3 regions of the Bradyrhizobium sp. Pha-3 genome follow, and region 3 is predicted to be linked to each of the others. Evidence: predicted binding sites of a transcription regulator. Region 3 holds the regulator's gene; each other region holds the start of a gene.
The links. Region 3 encodes LexA, which represses DNA repair genes until DNA is damaged. Its sites were predicted from a motif close to TGTTCNNNNTGTGTTCNG; they were not measured.
Positions count from the first base shown of each region.

Region 1: ACE10X_RS21595 (single-stranded DNA-binding protein) is a predicted target of LexA. The motif match lies at 3,997-4,014, and genes of this name have one in related genera.
Region 2: recA (recombinase RecA) is a predicted target of LexA. The motif match lies at 4,356-4,373, and genes of this name have one in related genera.

Region 1 covers NZ_CP170151.1:4,625,912-4,632,778, forward strand. The annotation lists gene uvrA (excinuclease ABC subunit UvrA) at 1-1,721, opposite strand, end outside; gene ACE10X_RS21580 (outer membrane protein) at 2,072-2,731, opposite strand; gene ACE10X_RS21585 (hypothetical protein) at 2,658-2,918, shown strand; gene ACE10X_RS21590 (outer membrane protein) at 2,990-3,736, opposite strand; gene ACE10X_RS21595 (single-stranded DNA-binding protein) at 4,185-4,676, shown strand; gene ACE10X_RS21600 (DUF2306 domain-containing protein) at 4,935-5,333, shown strand; gene gyrA (DNA gyrase subunit A) at 5,557-6,867, shown strand, end outside.
Region 2 covers NZ_CP170151.1:5,916,491-5,923,357, reverse strand. The annotation lists gene ACE10X_RS28170 (PaaI family thioesterase) at 324-785, opposite strand; gene ACE10X_RS28165 (amidase) at 827-2,302, opposite strand; gene ACE10X_RS28160 (hypothetical protein) at 2,503-2,634, shown strand; gene ACE10X_RS28155 (hypothetical protein) at 2,709-3,011, shown strand; gene ACE10X_RS28150 (hypothetical protein) at 3,108-3,338, shown strand; gene ACE10X_RS28145 (hypothetical protein) at 3,406-3,609, opposite strand; gene recA (recombinase RecA) at 4,477-5,565, shown strand; gene ACE10X_RS28135 (hypothetical protein) at 5,747-6,751, shown strand; gene ACE10X_RS28130 (hypothetical protein) at 6,748-6,867, shown strand, end outside.
Region 3 covers NZ_CP170151.1:4,966,739-4,973,605, forward strand. The annotation lists gene ACE10X_RS23310 (response regulator transcription factor) at 1-243, shown strand, start outside; ZMP/ZTP riboswitch at 328-413, shown strand; gene glyA (serine hydroxymethyltransferase) at 450-1,721, shown strand; gene ACE10X_RS23320 (hypothetical protein) at 1,830-1,985, shown strand; gene ACE10X_RS23325 (HAD family phosphatase) at 2,633-3,259, shown strand; gene glp (gephyrin-like molybdotransferase Glp) at 3,286-4,497, shown strand; gene lexA (transcriptional repressor LexA) at 4,741-5,445, shown strand; gene ACE10X_RS23340 (hypothetical protein) at 5,703-6,131, shown strand; gene ACE10X_RS23345 (hypothetical protein) at 6,276-6,503, shown strand; gene ACE10X_RS23350 (ComEC/Rec2 family competence protein) at 6,500-6,867, opposite strand, start outside.

The DNA of each region.
Region 1 (6,867 bases), 340 kb from region 3:
AGCCGCTTCAGCGTGTCGAGCAGGCGGGCATTGTCCCGCTGGTGCAGGCCGATCGACGGCTCGTCCAGCACGTAGAGCACGCCGGTGAGGCCGGAGCCGATCTGCGAGGCGAGGCGGATGCGCTGGCTCTCGCCGCCGGACAGCGTGCCGGAGGAGCGCGACAGCGTCAGGTAGTTCAGGCCGACGTCGAGCAGGAAGGTCAGGCGCTCGCGGATCTCTTTCAGGATCCGCGTCGCGATCTCGTTCTGCTGTGCGTTCAGCGCCTCCGGCACCGTCTCGAACCATTCGCCGGCGCGCTTGACCGAGAGCTCGGAGATCTCGCCGATGTGCTTGCCGCCGATCTTGACGCACAGCGCCTCGGGCTTCAGCCGGTGGCCGTTGCAGCCTTCGCAGGGCACGTCGGAGAAATACTTGCCGAGCTCCTCGCGCGCCCACTCGCTTTCGGTCTCGCGGTAGCGGCGGTTGATGTTGGTGATGACGCCCTCGAACGGCTTCTTGGTGTCGTAGGAGCGGACGCCGTCCTCATAGGAGAACTTGATCTCGTCGTCGCCCGAGCCGTGCAGCAGCGCGTTCTGGACCTTCTTGGTGAGGTCCTTCCACTTGGTGTCGAGCGTGAACTTGTAGTGCTTGCCGAGCGCGATCAGGGTCTGGATGTAATAGGGCGAGGACGATTTCGCCCAGGGCGCGATCGCGCCCTTGCGCAAGGTCAGCTCCTTGTCGGGGATGACCAGGTCCTCGTCGATATGCTGCTCGACGCCGAGGCCGCCGCAGGCCGGGCAGGCGCCATAGGGGTTGTTGAACGAGAACAGGCGCGGCTCGATCTCGGGGATCGTGAAGCCGGAGACCGGACAGGCGAATTTCTCCGAGAACAGGATGCGCTCGGGCCCGCTCTTGTCGTGGATCTTCGCGGTCTTCTTCTTGTCCTCTTTCTTGTCGTCCTGGGCGGCCGCCGCCGGCGCGTCGGCGTATTCGATCACGGCGAGGCCCTCGGCGAGCTTCAGCGCGGTCTCAAAGCTTTCCGCGAGGCGCTGGGCGAGGTCGGGACGCACCACGATGCGGTCGACCACGACGTCGATGTCGTGCGGGAATTTCTTGTCGAGCGCGGGCGCCTCGGACAGTTCGTAGAAGGTGCCGTCGATCTTGACGCGCTGAAAGCCCTTCTTGAGATATTCGGCGAGTTCCTTCTTGTACTCGCCCTTGCGGCCGCGCACGACCGGCGCCAGCAGATAGAGGCGGGTGCCTTCCGGCAGCGCCAGCACGCGATCGACCATCTGCGAGACGATCTGGCTCTCGATCGGCAGGCCGGTGGCCGGCGAATAGGGCACGCCGACGCGCGCCCACAGCAGGCGCATGTAGTCGTAGATCTCGGTGACGGTGCCGACGGTGGAGCGCGGGTTCTTCGACGTGGTCTTCTGCTCGATCGAGATCGCCGGCGACAGGCCGTCGATCTGGTCGACGTCCGGCTTCTGCATCATCTCGAGGAACTGGCGCGCATAGGCGGACAGCGATTCGACGTAGCGGCGCTGGCCCTCGGCATAGATGGTGTCGAACGCGAGCGACGACTTGCCGGAGCCGGACAGGCCGGTGAACACCACGAGCTTGTCGCGGGGAATCTCGACGTCGATGTTCTTCAGATTGTGTTCGCGCGCGCCACGGATCGTGATGGCGCGCGATGAGGAGCCGGCGTTCTGTTGGCGCTTCGCCTTGAGCACTTCATCCATAGCGACAGTTCCGGGCGCATGCTTGGGCGCCTTTTGGGCGCGCATCGCCGGTGATGCCGGGACCTTGCGCCGATGGGGTGTGAAGACTGGAACGTAGGAAGAACGGTCGACAATTTCCAGTGCTGAGTCGCGTCCATCACCGGATAGTTTGCCTGATGGCAGCAGCCGTCAGCAGCGCCGGTTCCGCTAGAGTCTTTTGCCGTTCCGATGGAATCGGAACGGGGGCTCCGGATTCCTGCTTTGACGCGTTTTCTTGACGCGAACCGGAATCCACTTCGCTCGAAAACGCTCTTACGCAAAAAGGCCGGCGCGAGGCCGGCCTTTCCGTGCGATCTGATCGCAGATCGATCTTAGTACTTGGCGACGATCGGGCCGCCGAAGTGATAGTTCACACCGAACTGGGCGCTGTGCAGCTCGAGCGTGCCGGACGGCACGCCGAAATAGTTCTCGCTGTCGAGGCTGCGATACAGGTATTCGCCCTTGATCGACCACTGCGGGGCGATGAACGCCTCGACGCCGGCGCCAACGGTCCAGCCGGAGTGGAAGTTGCTCTGCGAGGCGGTCACGCCGAGCGCGGTGACGCTGACCTCGTTGTTGGCCCAGGCGTAGCCGCCGGTGCCGTAGAATAGCACCTTGTCAACGGCGAAGCCGAAGCGGCCGCGCACGGTGCCGAGCGAGTCGATCTTGCTCCGGGCGGTGACGCCGAGGGCGGAGACCGACGCGTCGATGTCAGCGCCTGCAGCGTCGACCTCGAGGCCGTACACGATGTTGCCGGCCTGCCAGTTGTAGCCGATGGTGCCGCCGCCGAAGCCGCCTTCCATGCTCGGGGTGCCGGAGTTCTCGCTGGCGTAGCCGCCGAAGCCGCCGACGTAGAAGCCGGTCCAGTTGTAGATCGCGGCCGGCGGCGGAGCCTTCACGTAGGGGGCGCGAGCCGCCATGTCGGCGGCCATCGCAGGTGCAAAAGCGCTCAGTGCAAACAAGCCGGCCGATGCCAGCAAAACATTCCTGATTTTCAAAGTCCGAGTCCCGTTTTTCTTGCCCATTTTCTTGTTGTCCCTTCAAACTTTTGAAGAGAGCGTCACAGCAGTGTCGCGTGACGTGCCGGTGCTTCTACAGAGAAATGCCGGAAGTTGTGTATCCGCGAAACCACAATGCACCGAAAACGGCCGCGGTGAGGTGCACGCGCACACACAATGAAGAAGCCGGCGCACAAACAAAAAGGCCGGCGCGAGGCCGGCCTTTCGTCTGGATCAATCGGATTCGCGCGTTCAGTAGCGCGCAACGACCGGGCCACCCCACTTGTAGTTGACGCGGACGGTGACGAGGTCGACGTCCTGGCGATCACGGATGGTGCTGTTCAGCGTGCCGTTGGGGGCGATCAGGTTGTAGGTCTTGTCCTGCATGAACAAGTGGTCGTATTCGATGCCTGCGGTCCAGTTCGGCGCGAAGCCAACTTCGATGCCGGCGCCGACGGTGCCGCCCCAGCGGGTGTCGCTTGCGCTGCCGACCAGCACGCCGGTCGGGGTGAAGTAGGTGTTGAAGCGGTTGTCGGTCAACGCCGCGCCGCCCTTGGCGTAGAGCAGCACGTTGTTGACGGCGTAACCGATCTGGCCGGTGAACAGGCCGAACGCGTCGATCTTGGACTGGTTGGTGAACAGGCCCGGGAAGATCGCGCTGCCGTTGCTGCCCTTCAGGTCAGCCCAGTCGCCCTGCGCTTCGAGGCCAAACACCCAGGCGCCGGCCTGCCAGCGATAGCCGATCTGGCCACCGGCGACGCCGCCCGTTGCGTCGTGGCAACCGTCCGAGGCGAGGAAGATGCCGGCCGGGAGCTGGTCCCAGCAATTGTGGCTCGAGCCCCAGCCGCCGTTGGCCCCGATGTAGAAACCGGTCCAGTCATAGATCGGGGCAATCACGGGCGGCGGCGCCTTGGTGTAGGGGCGCGCAGCGAGGTCGGCGGCGGCGGCAGGCGCAGCGAACGCAATCAGAGCAACCGTACCGAGCAAAAACTTCTTCATTATCAGTCCCCCAGCTCCCCGATCGGCTTCCAAAAGGTCCCGAAGCACGATCCCAGACGCGAGCGCCCGCGCCATGGTTGGAGCTATACGCTGATTCAACCGGAAACGCCGTCTCCCAAATGCAACACTCGCGGAAGAAGTAACGATAAGGCAAGGCGCTGATTTATTTGTTGTTTTTGTAGATCTCGCTGCCAGGCGTCGGCCGGTGCCGAGATCGACTGCCGCTCCGGCGGCACGGGCCGCTTCTACGACTGGTTGTGGCGAACAAAACTGGAACAATTCCGAATGCGATGCTATATCTCGAATGTCGTGGATAACCGGCGCGAGGGCAAAGGCGGCGAGCCGGCACCGGCGTATAGGGTCATCCACGACGCCTGCGACGTAAGTGGCGAAGGTTGAGAGTGGCGGCCGATGTCCGGACGCCCGGTTTTTGAGTGGAGATGATGCGATGGCAGGAAGCGTGAACAAGGTGATCCTGGTGGGAAATCTCGGCAAGGATCCGGAAATCCGGCGGACGCAGGACGGCCGTCCGATCGCAAACCTTTCCATCGCCACCTCGGAAACCTGGCGCGACAAGGGCACCGGCGAGCGCAAGGAAAAGACCGAGTGGCACCGCGTCGTGATCTTCAACGAGGGCCTCTGCAAGGTCGCCGAGCAGTATCTGAAGAAGGGCGCGAAGGTGTACATCGAGGGTCAGCTGCAGACCCGCAAATGGACCGACCAGAGCGGCGTCGAGAAGTACTCGACCGAGGTCGTGCTGCAGGGCTTCAACTCCAACCTCACCATGCTCGACGGGCGCGGTGGTGGAGGCGGCAGCTTCTCCGATGATGGCGGCAGCGATTTCGGCTCGGCCGGACCGGTCAGCTCGGCGCCGCGCCGCGCCGTCGCTGCGGGCGGCGGCAGCCGCAACAGCGACATGGACGACGACATCCCGTTCTGAGGAGCGGTCGCGCTTCCATCGATGCCGTCAGGCGCCGTTCCGTGAAGATCATTTCCCGGAACGGTCGTTGCGATCCGGAGTGGCAATCTCTTCGTGTGGACTATGAGGATAACCCCGTAACCGTCTGCTAGAATGGCGGCGATCCGACGTGCAGGGATGCGGGTTCCCTGAACTTTGACACAGGCCGATGTAAATGTTATTTACATTGATCTGCGGCATTTGATGTCTGGCCGCGAGCTTCACTCAAGGGCCGCCATCATGAGCCTCGCGCCATTGCTCGACGCAGCGCCTGCGATCCCGCTTCACGCCTTTGCCGCGATGGCCGCCTTCGTGCTCGGCTCCATCCAGCTCGCCGCCCCCAAGGGCACGCTGCCGCACCGGACCCTGGGCTGGATCTGGGTGATCCTGATGCTGGTGGTTGCCGGAAGCTCGTTCTGGATCCATCAGATCCAGCTGCTTGGTCCCTGGAGCCCGATCCACCTGCTGTCGATCTTCTCGCTGGCGATGCTGGTGCTCGGCGTAACGGCGGCGCGGAGCCACAATGTCCGCCGCCACAGGTTCACGATGATCGGCATCTTCTTCGGCGCACTGCTCATCGCCGGTCTGTTCACCTTCATGCCCGGGCGGATCATGCACGCGGTGGTTTTCGGTCATTGACGGGAGAGGGGGTAGCCAATGGCGAGGGGCGAATAGGGATTTTTCCATTCGCTGTTCGCCATTCGCAACGCGCTTCCCGACCAAGCAGCCGGAACCTCGGCGCTCCACCCGTAAGTGCATGAAAAAACGAAGGGAAAAACGGCTTGCCGGAGCCGCGCAAGGGTGGTTATCAGGGCCCCGATGGGCTATATGATTCCCCAGTAGAACTGACCGGATTTCCCCTTTGTCCGATAACGACGACCACAAGCCCGGCGAGCCGCCGGGACCCTCAGATATTCGTCCCGTTTCCATTCTCGACGAGATGAAGAAGTCCTACCTCGATTACGCGATGAGCGTGATCGTGTCGCGTGCGCTGCCCGATGCGCGCGACGGGCTCAAGCCGGTGCACCGGCGCATCCTCTATTCGATGCATGAGCAGGGACATACGCCGGACAAGAAATACGTGAAATCCGCGCGCGTCGTCGGCGACGTGATCGGTAAATATCATCCGCATGGCGACCAGTCGATTTACGACGCGATGGTCCGCATGGCGCAGGATTTCTCGCTGCGCGTGCCGCTGATCGACGGCCAGGGCAATTTCGGTTCGGTCGACGGCGATCCGCCGGCGGCCTATCGATATACCGAAGCGCGGCTGACCAAGGCGGCGCTGGCCGTGCTGGCCGACATCGACATGGAGACCGTCGATTTCCAGCCGAACTACGACAACTCCGAGAAAGAGCCGTCGGTTCTGCCGGCCCGGTTCCCGAACCTTCTGGTCAATGGCGCCGGCGGCATCGCGGTCGGCATGGCGACCAACATTCCGCCGCACAATCTCGGCGAGGTCGTCGACGCCTGCGTGGCGCTGATCGACAATCCGGCGCTCACGATCGACGAGCTAATCGACATCATTCCGGGACCGGACTTCCCGACCGGCGGTGTCATCCTCGGCCGCCAGGGCATCCGCTCGGCCTACCACCTAGGCCGCGGCTCGATCGTGATGCGCGGCAAGGTGACCATCGACACGATCAGGAAAGATCGCGAAGCGATCGTCATCACCGAGATTCCCTATCAGGTGAACAAGGCGACGATGGTCGAGCGCATCGCCGATCTGGTGAAAGAGAAGAAGATCGAAGGCATCGGCGACCTGCGCGACGAGTCCGACCGTGACGGCTATCGCGTCGTCATCGAGCTGAAGCGCGAAGCGGTGCCCGACGTGGTGCTCAACCAGCTCTACCGGTTCACGCCGCTGCAGACCAATTTCCCGGCCAACATGCTGGCGCTGGATTCCGGCCGTCCGCAGACCATGAATCTGAAGGACCTGCTCACCATCTTCGTCGCGTTCCGCGAGCAGGTGGTGACGCGGCGGACCAAGTTCCAGCTCGGCAAGGCGCGCGATCGCGCCCACATCCTGGTCGGCCTCGCGATCGCGGTCGCCAACATCGATGAGATCATCCGTGTCATCCGGACCTCGTCCGATCCGAACACCGCGCGCGAGGCCCTGATGTCGCGCGACTGGCCGGCGCGCGACGTCGAGGCGATGATCACGCTGATCGAC
Region 2 (6,867 bases), 950 kb from region 3:
AGTATTCCAGAGACCGTGGTGATGGAATGAGAGGCCGCGGCGTACTGGATCGCCCGGTCAAGCCGGGCGATGACAGTTGCGTAGGATGGGTAGAGCGAAGAGAAACCCATCATCTCAATGCGCGGCAAGAAGCTCGGCAAGTAAATCTTGCGGCGTGATTGGCCTGAACCCTCATGGTGAGGAGCGCGGAACGCGCGTCTCGAACCATGAGGCCGGGCTGGTGGCCTCGTCCTTCGAGACGCTTGCTGCGCAAGCTCCTCCAGCGACATAGGCGAAGCCTTTGCGCGGGGATGAGGAGATACACCGTCTATGATGCGAGAGGCCTATCCAGGCAGCATCGCGAAGGCGCTCGACACCATCGCCACCGGCTTGTTGTCGGTGGCGGAGGATAGCGTGACGCGGCCGAAGCTCATGGTGCGGCCGAGCCGGACCACGCGGGCGTCGGCCAGCACGTCGGACGCCGTCACCGCGCGCATGAAATGCGTGGTCTGGTCGACCGTCGTCATCGGGCGATAGCCCTTGTTGGCCGCGAGGTTGGCGAGCACCATCGCGGTGTCGGCAAACGCCATCAGCGCCTGGCCGCAGACGATGCCGCCATTGCGGCACAATCGCTCGGAAAACGGCATGCGCAGGATGGCGCCGGGCTGCCAGTCGGCATCGCCGCCGATAGGCGGCGCGATGTCGAACTGCTCGACCGCCAGATTGAGGTCCTGCACCCACGGCGCAAAGACGTCGCCGAGCACGCGTTTCGCGTCGTCGATCCCGAATTCACCGGCCTGCTGCATGACGTTCCGTTTCCTCCGCTGATGGCTTTGCTCTTTATCGCCTAGTTGCGCGTGACGTGCACGGCCGGCGTGTTGCCCGCATTCCACTTGCCGTCGATCGCCCGTTCGATCTGGGCGGCGAGCTGCAGCAACAGCCCGTCACTCGCTTGCTTTCCGATCGCCTGGATGCCGAGCGGCAGGCCGTGCTCGTTGGTCGCGAGCGGCAGCGAGATCGCGGGGATGCCGCAGAGATTGGCGAGCGGCGTGAAGGCGAAGTTGCGCCAGAGATTGCCGAACCAGTCCAGCACCGACGGATTGTCCGAGATGGTGAGATATTCCGTGGTGCCGACCTTCGGCGTCGGCAGCGCCGTGATCGGCGTCAGGATGATGTCCCAGTCCTCGAAGAAGGCGCCGAAGCCGCGCGAGGTGGCGTTGAAGACGGCCTGCATGCGGGCGCGGTCGGCGAAGCTGAAGTCGCGGCCGTGCTCCCAGATGCGGATGTTGATCGGCTCGATCAGCTCCACTGGGGGCCGCTCGAGGCCGCGCGCGGCGAGCATGTTGCCGATCACGACGGCGAAATTGCTGATGTAGCAGGTGGTCTGCGCCGCGAAGGCTTCCCGATAGTCGATCGCCGGCAGTGCGTAATCGACCTGGTGGCCGAGGCCTTCGAGGAAACGGCCGATCCGCGCGAGCTCGGCTGTGATGTGCGGCGTCGCGCGATAGTCCCCCCACGTGTGCGACAGCGCGATTCTGAGCCGGCCGGGATCGCGCGCGATCATCGCGGCATATGGCTCGGGCGAGGTCCAGAACGGCATGAACTCGCCTGGCGCAGGTCCCCGGCAGGCATCGACGAAGCCAGCGGTGTCGCGCACCGTGCGCGACTGGCAGCCCTGGATCGAGACCAGCCCGGTGAGATCGGACAGATGCGGCGCGAGCGAGAACACGCCGCGCGAGACTTTCAAGCCGATATTGCCGTTGACCCCGGCGGGAATCCGGATCGAGCCGCCGCCGTCGGTCGCATGCGCGATCGGCACGGCGCCGGCGGCGACCATCGCCGCGCTGCCAGCCGACGAGCCGCAGGTGGTGTAGCCGGTGTTCCAGGGATTGCGCGTGACATAGACCGCGGGATTCTCCGCCGAGCTGCAGACCCCGAACTCCGGCGTCGTGGTGCGGCCGATCAAATTGAGGCCGGCCTTGCGCATCTTCGCGGTCAGGAAGGTATCCGCCGCGGCGCGATTGCCGCGCATCATCAGCGAGCCCATCTCCTGCAGCCGCCCTTTCAAGGTCGGGCCGAGGTCCTTCATCAGGAAGGGCAGGCCGGCGAACGGGCCGTCGAGGTCGGCGCCGTCGCGCGCCGGGTCGGCGATCACATCGTCGAACAGCTCGACGACGCCGAAGAGCGCGGGATCGACCTTGGCGACGGCGCTGGCTGCCTGCGACGCCAGCTCACGGGGCGTCAGCTCGCCGCTCCGGACACGCCCTGCGAGCGCCGTCCCGTCGTGCTGCGTCCACTCGTCCCAGCTCATCGCCAAAGTCATTTGATCGATTCCTTTTCTGCTTTGTTGCGCAGTGTAATTTGCGCGGCCGCCCGGTCAAACCGACGCGCGAGCGCTGCGTTCCGATGCGCGCTTGCGCTGCGTTCCGATGGGCGCTGCGCTGCGTTGCAAGCGCCGTGCCCGGCTTGAAAATGCCCCAGTTTCGGCGCCCAGTCGCCTCCTCGCGAGTGGTGGGGGCGTACATGTTCCGCAGATTGGTGTTGCTCGGCGGCGTGGTTGCGATCGGGCTTGCGCTCAGCGGTTGCACGCGCTGCGGTCCGGTCTGGGACGACTGGATGCAGTCGCCGAAATCCTGCAAGTCAGACCATCTCTAGGGCCGGGGCAGGCGCGCTTGGCGGCGGCTTTCTTGCGGTGATATACCGGCGACGAAAATGCAAGGAGCGTACTCATGAGAGTTTTGTGCGCAGTCGCGGTTGCGGTGCTGCTGTCGGCGCCGGCCTATGCGCAGATGCCGAACGTCAACCTGATGCCTGAGGTCAAGACCAGGACCCAGGAGGAGAAGGAGCAGGACGCGGTCAGGGACAAGGCCTACAAGGACTCGCTCAGCAAGATTCCCGATGCCAAGGGATCGTCCGACCCCTGGGGCGTCGTGCGCAGCGATCCGCCGAAGGCGGCCGCCCACCCCGCCAAGCCGAAGACCAAGACCGGAAGCTCGGCGCAGCCCGGAAGCGCCGCGCCGCGCAGCCAATAACGCCTGTTCGGGCGACTTCATCCGTCTCCTGCAGACTCGGATTCTCCTGCCGCCGCCCCTATATTGGGGTGTCGTCAGTTGGTCCGGAGTTGCGGCATGGTGTCTCGTCCGCGCGATCTCGCCAGCCGGATGGCCGATCGGCGAAAGCCGGACGACGGCTATCTGCGCGAGACCTTCAGCCTGCCACGCGATCAGGCCCGCGTGAGGGCGCGTGACTTTCTCAAGCGCTACCCGAAGGCGGCTTATATGAGCGCCGTCGAGAGCTGGCGCGAGCTCCCCGGCGGCGACATCGAGTTCACGATGCGGCGGCTGGCAAGCGCGGATTGAAGCGTTTTCGAGCGAAGCGCGAGGGCCAGCCGGTCAGGGCACCGGGGCGTGCACGATAGACCGTGCCTCAGTCCCCATTGCTGCCGCGGGTCCGTTCCCGCTCCAGATTGTTCAGCTCGCGATCGATCCGCAGTTGCACGCGGCGGATCGCCAGAAGATCGAGCTTTGCTTCGGTCTTGCCCGTGAAGACGCGATCGCCGATCTGGAAGCGCCATTTCCAGACGCCGGCCATCAGCTGGGTGACGCTGAACTCGATGCCCCTGTGGATCATCTGTAACGGTTCCGCGAATGAAGGGCGGTCGTCGATATTTAAACCATTAGTTGTAGCAATAGTTGGCACCCGTAAAAGGGTCGTGTGAAAAGCCGCGCCCGTTCGAGCCGTCGTTGTGGATTCCGGAAGGGGATTCGTCCGCCGGCAGCGTCGCCAGGGAACTGTCGCCAGCCGTGTTGCCTGTCCAGCGCCGCGCAATTCGCGTTGGTTGAGCAGGCCAATGTTACGAACACTGGCGGAACCCGAGTCTTCCGAACGCTACGGAGTTTTTCCAGGGCTCAGGAGGGGTACGAAGGTAGTATGCAGATTGTGCCAGCCGTTGTCTGACCGGTCGAGCCTGTCAGGTTAACTCGTTGATTATCAGGGGAACTTCAGGCGCAAGGTGCGTCGTGCGGCCCGGAACTTTGTTCTTGGCCGGAGAACTACGGAATTTTAAACGGCCCCAACAGGGGGCCGCCAACCCGTCCCGGAGGCGGGTTTTCCTCCAGCAGTCGGGGGGCTACCTGTCTGGCTGGGGGCCCCCAAATAAGGGCACTGCCGGGCCGATTGTTCCAGTAAACATTCCGCGAGAACAGATCGCGACCCGCAGGAAGTTATGGGGCCAGAACATCTGAGAGCCTCCTCAGTAGTCCTACCGAGAACATCGGCTAACCCTTGGTTGCGACGGGGTTAAACCCAAACCAGACCACTCTAAAAATCAAAGCAGGCCATTGTGGATGGAAACGGGCCGGCACGTATTTGCCTGAAAGAACATATTGCGAACATAGAACAAACGTGGTACGAGGTTCCTATCAACAACGCATTCCACCCGATCTCGTCGCCCGTTTTTCCCGCTAGCGAATCCCCGCCATAAGGAGCACATCCCAAATGTCCGCTACTGCACTGCGTATCGTCGAAGGATCCTCCATGGACAAGTCCAAGGCCCTCTCAGCCGCGCTCTCCCAGATCGAGCGCCAGTTCGGCAAGGGCTCGGTGATGAAACTCGGCAAGAACGACCGGTCGATGGATGTCGAGACGGTGTCGTCGGGGTCGCTCGGGCTCGATATCGCGCTCGGCGTCGGCGGTCTGCCGAAGGGACGTGTCGTCGAAATCTACGGGCCGGAATCCTCGGGCAAGACCACGCTGGCGCTGCACACCGTGGCGGAAGGCCAGAAGAAGGGCGGCATTTGCGCCTTCATCGACGCTGAACACGCGCTCGACCCGGTCTATGCGCGCAAGCTCGGCGTCAACATCGACGAGCTCTTGATCTCGCAGCCGGACACCGGCGAGCAGGCGCTGGAGATCTGCGACACGCTGGTGCGCTCCGGCGCGGTCGACGTGCTGGTGGTCGATTCGGTTGCGGCGCTGGTGCCGAAGGCCGAGCTCGAGGGCGAGATGGGCGATGCGCTGCCGGGCCTGCAGGCGCGCCTGATGAGCCAGGCGCTGCGCAAGCTCACCGCCTCGATCAACAAGTCCCACACCATGGTGATCTTCATCAACCAGATCCGCATGAAGATCGGCGTGATGTACGGCTCGCCGGAGACCACCACCGGCGGCAACGCGCTGAAGTTCTATGCCTCCGTTCGCCTCGACATCCGCCGCATCGGCGCGATCAAGGAGCGCGACGAGGTGGTCGGCAACACCACCCGCGTCAAGGTGGTGAAGAACAAGCTGGCGCCGCCCTTCAAGCAGGTCGAGTTCGACATCATGTACGGCGAGGGCGTCTCCAAGATGGGCGAGATCCTCGACCTCGGCGTCAAGGCCGGCATCGTCGAGAAGTCGGGCGCCTGGTTCTCCTATGACAGCCAGCGGCTCGGTCAGGGCCGCGAGAATTCCAAGGCATTCCTGAGGTCGAATCCCGACATCACCGCCAAGATCGAAGCCGCGATCCGGCAGAACTCCGGCCTGATCTCCGAGCAGATCCTCGCCGGCACGCCCGAGCGCGACGCCGAAGGCGAGGAGCCGACGGAAGAGTAAGCCTCCAGCATGATCCGGAAAAGTGCGAAGCGGTTTTCCCTCGCGACAAACGCGAAGCGTTTGCGCGGAGATCATGCTCAAACGGTCACATGACTTCGCTGCAAGCGGGCGCTGAGGACGTTGAGTTGCCGACGTCTTCGGCGCCCGTTTGGTTTTGTGTGTCGTCGAGAGAGTTGGGCCGATGAAACGCCTGATCCTGACCAGTCCGTCCGGCCTCAGCCTGACACGTTCGGGGTTTGCCGAGGTCGCTATTACATCTCGCTTTGTCGGTGGACCGCTGCCGTCGCCAGGAGAACTCGAGGCGTATTTCGGGTCGCGGTCGGACAAGAATCCAGTCGGACACTGGTCGCACTGGAGCGCGTGGGGCCAGGGATCTCAGGATGCCAGGGCGCGCAGGGATATTGCACTGATCGAATTTTGCGACCCTTACGAAGTGATCGAGCTTTGGTTCGATCCGGGCCCGGATGATCAACTGCGGCTGATCTGGATGCTCGATCATTTCCGGGCTTACCCGGCGATGGTCGACAAGTTGAAATTGCGGCTGGTCGCGTTCGATCTGCTGACGATGCACGAGACGTGGCTTAGCTGGGACCAGGTGCCGCTTGTCAATGTCCGATCTGCGGATCTCGAGATCGCGAGCGCGTGTTGGCAGGCGTATCGAGCGGCAACGCCGGAGGCGTGTTTCGATGTGGTGCATCGCGACCTGAGCGGGTTTCCCTTGCTGAGGCCGGCTCTGTTTGATCTGCTCCGTGAGTTGCCATGGAGCGGATCGGGACTTGGCGCGACCGAGATGCGGTTACTCGAATTGATCGCGGCCGGGCTCGTGGGCACGAACGCGCTGTTCTACCTCCGCGGTTTTCGCCAGCGTGGCGTCTTCAACGACATGGAAATCGGCAGGCTGCTCGAAGGCCTTGCGCATGGACCGCAGCCGGCGATCGCCGGGCTCGACGATGCCTTGCGCTCGATCGACCGTGAGAACGCGCGAGGTCGGCTGGAGGCCTTCCGGCGAAGCCGCCTGTCGGTGACGGAGTTTGGCAAGGCGGTGCTCGCCCACAAGGCGGACTTCACCGACTACAATCCGATCAATCGCTGGTGGGGCGGCACGCACCTCACCAACGACAATCTTTGGTGCTGGAATCCGGCGTTGATTGGCCATGGCACGCAGCGGGAGCAGCGCGCATCGTGACAAGTCTGATCCTGGCGACAAGCGATCTCGCGAGCTATCGCCTGAGGCAAGCGGGAAGGGCGGATATCGTCGTCGGGTTGAGGCCGCGCTTCGTGTCGGATCGCGAGCTCGACTTC
Region 3 (6,867 bases):
CACCTTGCCGGCGAGACCAAGGCTGCCGACCTCCTGACCGCGCGGGAATTCGAGGTGCTGCGGATGCTGCTCGCGGAAAACACCACCGAGGAGATCGCCGAGGCGCTGCACCTCAGCCCCAAGACGGTCGCGAACCTGCATTCCCTGATCAAGGACAAGCTCGGCGTCGGCACCGATATCGAGTTGGTCCGCCTCGCGCTGCGGCAAGGCATCCTGACGCAGCTCGATCTCGGCGAACGCTGAGCCCGCGTCAGCGGCAGCGACCAACCCTTGCGAGCGCGCCGGGGATTGGATAGCCTCCTGCTCGCGATGAGCTGCAGGCTCATTCGCCCCTCGCGCGACTGGCGAGCTTACGTGGAATTGACCACGGTGAAGCGCGAAGGGTTCTAGCGCCGTTCGCCTGGGCAACCCGTTCAGCTGATGATCCAGCGTCTTAGGGAGCCCGGACCATGCCGTCATTCCGCAATGAACTCCACCTCAACGATTCGGAAGTTGCCCTTGCGCTCGAGGGCGAAGAGCGCCGCCAGCAAGACGGCGTCGAGCTGATTCCGTCGGAGAACTACACCTATCCCGAGGTTCTCGAGCTGCTTGGATCGGTGTTCACCAACAAGTATTCCGAGGGCTATCCGGGACGCCGCTATTACGGCGGCCAGGAATTTACCGACCAGATAGAGAACCTTGCCCGACAGCGAGCTTGCGCGCTGTTCCGCGCCGAACATGCCAACGTTCAGCCTCTGTCCGGGTCGCCAATGAACCAGGCCGTGTATCTCGGCCTGCTGCAGCCCGGCGATACGATATTGGCGATGGACCTGTCACACGGCGGCCATCTCACCCATGGCGCGCCCGTGTCGCACATGGGGCGGCTCTTCAACTTCGCCCGCTACAAGACGCAGCCGTCAAGCGGCGGCGCCATCGATTTCGATGAGCTCCGCGCCATGGCCCGGCACGTCCGTCCGAAGCTGGTGCTCTGCGGCTACAGCTCCTATCCGCGCGATCTGGATTATGCGTCCTTCAAGAGCATCGCAGATGAGGTGGGTGCACTGACGATGGCCGACGTCAGCCATTACGGCGGCCTGATCGCCGGCAACGCCTTGCGCAATCCGCTCGATGCGGGTTTCGAGGTGATGACGACGACATCGCACAAGACGCTTCGCGGGCCGCGCGGCGGCATCGTTCTTTGTCGCCGGGAGTTCGCCGGCAAGATCGACGCGTCGGTGTTCCCGGGTTTGCAGGGCGGGCCGCACATGAACGTTGTGGCCGGAACCGCGGTCACGCTGAAGAAGGCATCGACGTCCGATTTTCAGGCCTATTCAAGACTGGTCATGCGCAACGCGAAGGTCCTGGCCGAAGCGTTGATGGAACGCGGCATGACGTTGATCACCGGTGGAACCGACAATCACATGATGGTCGTGGATACGGTGGCCAGTGTCGGCCTGGACGGCGGCGCGGCCGAGAACATCCTCGACGCCGTCGGGATCACCGCAAACAAGCAGATCATTCCCGACGATCCGCGTCCGCCGCTCAGGCCGAGCGGCATTCGCCTCGGGACGCCGGCGGCGACCACGCGCGGCATGGGCGAGCCCGAAATGCGCCTCATCGCCGAACTCATTGCGGAATCCCTCCGGTCGAAGGGAGATGCAGCGGTCGTCAAACGACTGAGATCGAACAGCGTCGAAATGTGCCGCGCTTTCCCCGTTCCGGGGATCGCGCCGCCCTCATAGGCGGCCGAGCCGCATTCCTGCTCCGCGTTCGTCGCGTCACCCGGCCGGGTATGCGGCCTGCATGGGCACGTCGTGAAGGTTCCCCGGAAAGGACCGGAACGGAAATCGATGCTGTTCGTTGGACCGCATGATCTCGAAGACGGAGCGTCCAACGCCGTGACCCGGAAAACCTTGCAAGCACGCTCGGAGCAGGCGCTCGTCGTCATCATTCTCAGCACCGGCGCGCTGATCGGTTACCTCGGCCTGGCGCTGTCCAGGATGTGAGCGCTACGCCCGGCGGGCACCAAGCCGCCGGCAAGCATCCGGCCGCCGGCAAGCATCAAGTCGCTTGATGCGCTGAAAGCTCGCGCGCGTGCCACTGAGTTGCCCGACCCACAAACGACGCCTTATATTGGGTGTCGTCCCTGCCTAGTGCGCAATTGCGCACGGGAGCAGGGACCCATAACCACAAATGCTGATTGTTGAACGACGCTGGGACAACGAGTCCCGTTCTCAACACCCGCTGCGGCGTATGCTTTCGCAGGGACGACACCGGTAGATTCGGGCGATGCAGTACGCCGCGGCCTCTCGGCTCAAGCACAGCCGTCTCTGGAATACTGGATCACCCGCATGCGCATGCGGGTGATGACACCGCGGTTTTTGACGTCTTGAATCGCGAAACAACCTCACCGTCGTCCCGGCGAAGGCCGGGACCCATAACCCCAAATACAGATTGTTACGCAACGCTGGAACGCCGAGTCGCATCCAACAAGATCCGCCGCGGTGTATGGGTCCCGGCCTTCGCCGGGACGACGGTGGTGTGCGCGGGAACAGTCTCGCGATGAATGCAACGCCACGTACAATCCACACACCGGTCACTGAAATCGAGGACATTGCCGCCTGCCCGCAATTCTCGTACACGGTTTCATGCAATGACCTCGCAATTCTCTCCCGACGCCGTCGACGTGCTGCTGTTCGATATCGGCCGCGTCGTGCTCGACATCAACTTTGACAAGGTGATGGCGCACTGGGCGCAGCACGCCGGCTGCGCGCCCGCCGAGCTCGCCACCCGTTTTGTCGTCGACGACAGTTTCAAGCATCACGAGATCGGCCGGATCGACGACGCGGCGTTCTTCGAAAGCCTGCGCCAGACCCTCGGCATCAACATCACGGACGCCCAGTTCCTCGAAGGCTGGAACGCGATCTTCACCGGCGAGATGCCGGGCATCGCCCCGCTGCTCGCGGCGGCCGCCGAGCGGATGCCGCTCTACGCCTTCTCCAACACCAATCCGGCCCATGTCGCGCATTTCTCGGTCACCCATGCCGAGCTGCTCAGCCATTTCCGCAACGTCTTCCTGTCCTCGAGCATCGGCTTCCGCAAACCCGACGCCGAGGCCTACGATCATGTGGTAAAAGCCATCGGCGTGCCGGCGTCGCGGATCCTGTTTTTCGACGACCTGGCCGCCAATATCGAAGGTGCGCGGGCGCGCGGCCTTCATGCTATCCACGTGACATCGACGGATGACGTGGCAAGGGCTTTGACCGCACTTGGTATTTGAACATTGGGAATTGAGGAGCTCTGAGCGTGGCCCTGATGCCGGTTGCCGATGCCCTGTCCGCCGTCCTCGCCGGCGCCGAACCGCTGCCGGAGGAGATGGTCGCGCTCGATGCCGCCTACCACCGCACCCTGGCGCACGACCTCGCGGCGCTGCGCACCCAGCCGCCGCAGCCGATGTCGGCGATGGACGGCTATGCGGTGCGCGCCGCGGATGCGGCTGATCTAAAGGCCCGGCTCGAGGTGATCGGCGAAGTCGCCGCCGGCCGGCCGTTCGAGCGGACGGTCGGCGCCGGCCAGGCGGTGCGGATCTTCACCGGCGGCGTGATCCCCAATGGCGCCGACGCGGTGATCATCCAGGAAGACACCGCCGTCGACGGCGACCACATCACGATCACGGAGACCGCCAGCATCGGACGGCACATCCGCCCGGCCGGGGTCGACTTCCGTGCGGGCGAGGTGCTGCTCAGCGGCGGCAGCCGCCTGTCCGACCGCGCGCTGTCGCTGGCGGCCGCCATGAACTATCCGGAACTTGCGGTGCGCCGCCGCCCGAAGGTCGCGGTGCTGGCGACCGGCGACGAGCTGGTGATGCCGGGCTCGCAGCCCGGCCCCGGCCAGATCGTCTATTCCAACGGCTACGCGCTGCGGGCGCTGGCGCGCGCCGAGGGCGCCGAGACCGTCGACCTCGGCGTTGCCGCCGACACGGTGGAGGCGACCACGGCCGGCATCCGCCGGGCGCGCGAGGCCGGTGCCGATGTCCTCATCACGACAGGCGGCGCCTCGGTCGGCGACCACGATCTCGTCAAGCGGTCGCTGGAAGCCGAGGGCGTCGACATGACGTTCTGGCGGATTGCGATGCGGCCCGGCAAGCCGATGATGCATGGCCGGCTCGGCGCGATGCGGGTGATCGGTCTGCCCGGCAATCCGGTGTCGTCCTATGTCTGCGCCTTCCTGTTCCTGGTGCCGTTGATTCGGGCGCTGAGCGGCCGGAAAGTGATTCATCATCGCCGCACGAGCGCCCTGCTCGGCCGCGACCTCGCCGCCAACGACCAGCGCGAGGACTATCTGCGTGCACGGCTCGAAGCGCGCGAGGACGGCACGCTGATCGCAACGCCAGTGACGCAGCAGGACTCGTCGCTGCTCGGGAATCTCGCTGCGGCACGGGCACTTCTGGTGCGTCCGCCGTTCGCGGCTGCGGCCGTCCAAGGCAGCGAATGCGAGATCCTGACACTGCCCGAATAAGGTTTTCGCGCCCCGCCGATTGTGCGTTGCCTGATCCGTTCACCGGAAATTAAGTGGTTGCGGAACACATATCGAACATATAGTGTCCGTTCATGATTTGTTTCGAGTACTGGTGTCTACAATCGGGAAGTCGTGTGGAAGCAGGTGCAACGAGCACATGCTCCTGAGGTCAGGCCCCGCCTGCAGGCCCTACCAGAAGAGTCTCGGAATCGAACGACGCTATCAACCGGGGGAATACTCGAGATGCTCACGCGCAAACAGTACGAACTTCTGCGTTTCATCAATGAACGTCTGAAAGAGGCCGGCGTACCGCCCTCCTTCGACGAGATGAAGGATGCGCTCGACCTGCGCTCGAAGTCCGGTATCCACCGCCTGATCACTGCGCTGGAGGAGCGCGGCTTCATCCGCCGCCTGCCGAACCGCGCCCGCGCCATCGAGGTCATCAAGCTGCCCGAACTCTCGGCCGGCGGCGGCAACGGCCGCCGCGGCTTCACGCCCAGCGTCATCGAAGGCACCCTCGGCCGGCGCGCCAGCACGCCGCCGATCGCCGAGGACGACGGCAACCGTCCGGTCGCGGTCCCCGTGATGGGCCGGATCGCCGCCGGTACGCCGATCGAGGCGCTGCAGACCCGCAGCCACACCATCAGCGTGCCGCCCGACATGCTCGGCGCCGGCGAGCACTATGCGCTCGAAGTGCGCGGCGACTCGATGGTCGATGCCGGCATCCTCGACGGCGACATGGCGCTGATCCAGCGCAACGACGTCGCCAACACCGGCGACATCGTGGTGGCGCTGATCGACGAAGAGGAAGCCACCCTGAAGCGCTTCCGCCGCCGCGGCGCATCGATCGCGCTCGAGCCGGCCAACACCGCCTATGAAGTGCGTATCCTGCCGCCGAACCGGGTCCGCATCCAGGGCAAGCTGATCGGCCTTTATCGCAAATACTGAATTGCAAATACTTGCGGCGGCCGGGAACGAGCAACACGTCGGATCGTTCCTTGCATGATAGTGTAGCGTACGGCCTGCCCGATGCGCTCCGATACCTCTCGCGCAGCGTCGCGTGTTTGTGATCGGAGGCGGTCTCGGACCAGTCGTACAATCGCCCAGAAACGAGCAGAAGCTCGTTCGCTATCGTCCACTCTGGTAGAGGCCCTAATGCCTCAAGGAGAGGCACGGGTCGCTACCTCGAAATGAGGAGCCATCCGATGTGTGACTATAGTCTGCACGCCGTGGCATCGCGCCCCGCCATTGTCGGAGAGACGCTGATCACGACGACGTTCCGCGGCACGTCGACCCGCGGCTTTGCTTCGGAGAACGATCCCACTGTCGCGGTCTGCATGCTGCCGGGCACCGAGCTCGCTTTCGCCGAGAACGTTCGCTACGACAGCCGCTGGATTTGGACCAAGACGCTGAACTATCGCGTCGGCGTATTCAACGAAGTCGAGCCCGACGTGCCCGATCGGCATCATGACGCGGTCGAATTCCCCGACGGCAGCCATGTCCTGGTGACCCAGCTGGTCGAGGGACAGCGCGTCAGCGTGCTGCAATTGCCGGCGCTGCATCCGCCGGTCGAGCAGAAGCCGAAGGTTGTAGAGCGGCGGCCCTCCGCATTCGCAACGCTGTTTTTGGGTTGAGCGCATCGTGCCGCGGAATGAGCTGTTCGGCGGCGGATGACCTAAGCAATTTCGGGCGACCCCGGACTTCCGCTTCCGGGGCGCATGGGGAGATTTGCGTCGGCCGGCGCCTTGGCGCATCATCGGGCACGGAGGACGTGCGCGGTGGTCGATAAGGTCACTTGGCAAAAGGCTGGACGCGTCACGGAACCGGGCCGCTACATGTTCCGGTTCGGTTGGCTGACGGTGACGGCCGACGACCTGAAAGTCTGGGAGCAATTTCCCGAGGCTTCCTTCACCCTCGTCAAGAAGCCCGACGTCGGCCCCGACTCCGACGAATACCATCTCGGCCTGTTCGAGTTGCCGAGCGGCCCCTCGCCGGACCACCGCTAATCATCGCCCTGCAGATCGGTCTCGGCCGGCGTCGCGTCCACGGCGGGCCGCGGCGCGGCGGCGGGCGCGCGCAGCATCGTCTCGCTCTCGCCGTCGCCGGGAACCGCCGGCGACCACGGCCGGTCGATCCCGCCGGGCTTCACCGCGTCGACGGCGTAGCCGTCCCTGATCCGCCGCAGCACCAACGCGCCGTGGCGGCGCAGTCGCTCGGCATCGATCACCGATGCCGCGCAGCCCTGCGGCGCCGGCCGCGCCGTCACGATCAGGCCTGCGCGCTCGCAGTCGTCTGCCAGCGCCTCCGGCCGGGTCGCGAGCGCGACGAAGGCGCCGCCAGGTCCCTGGGCCACGCAACCGCCGGCATCGC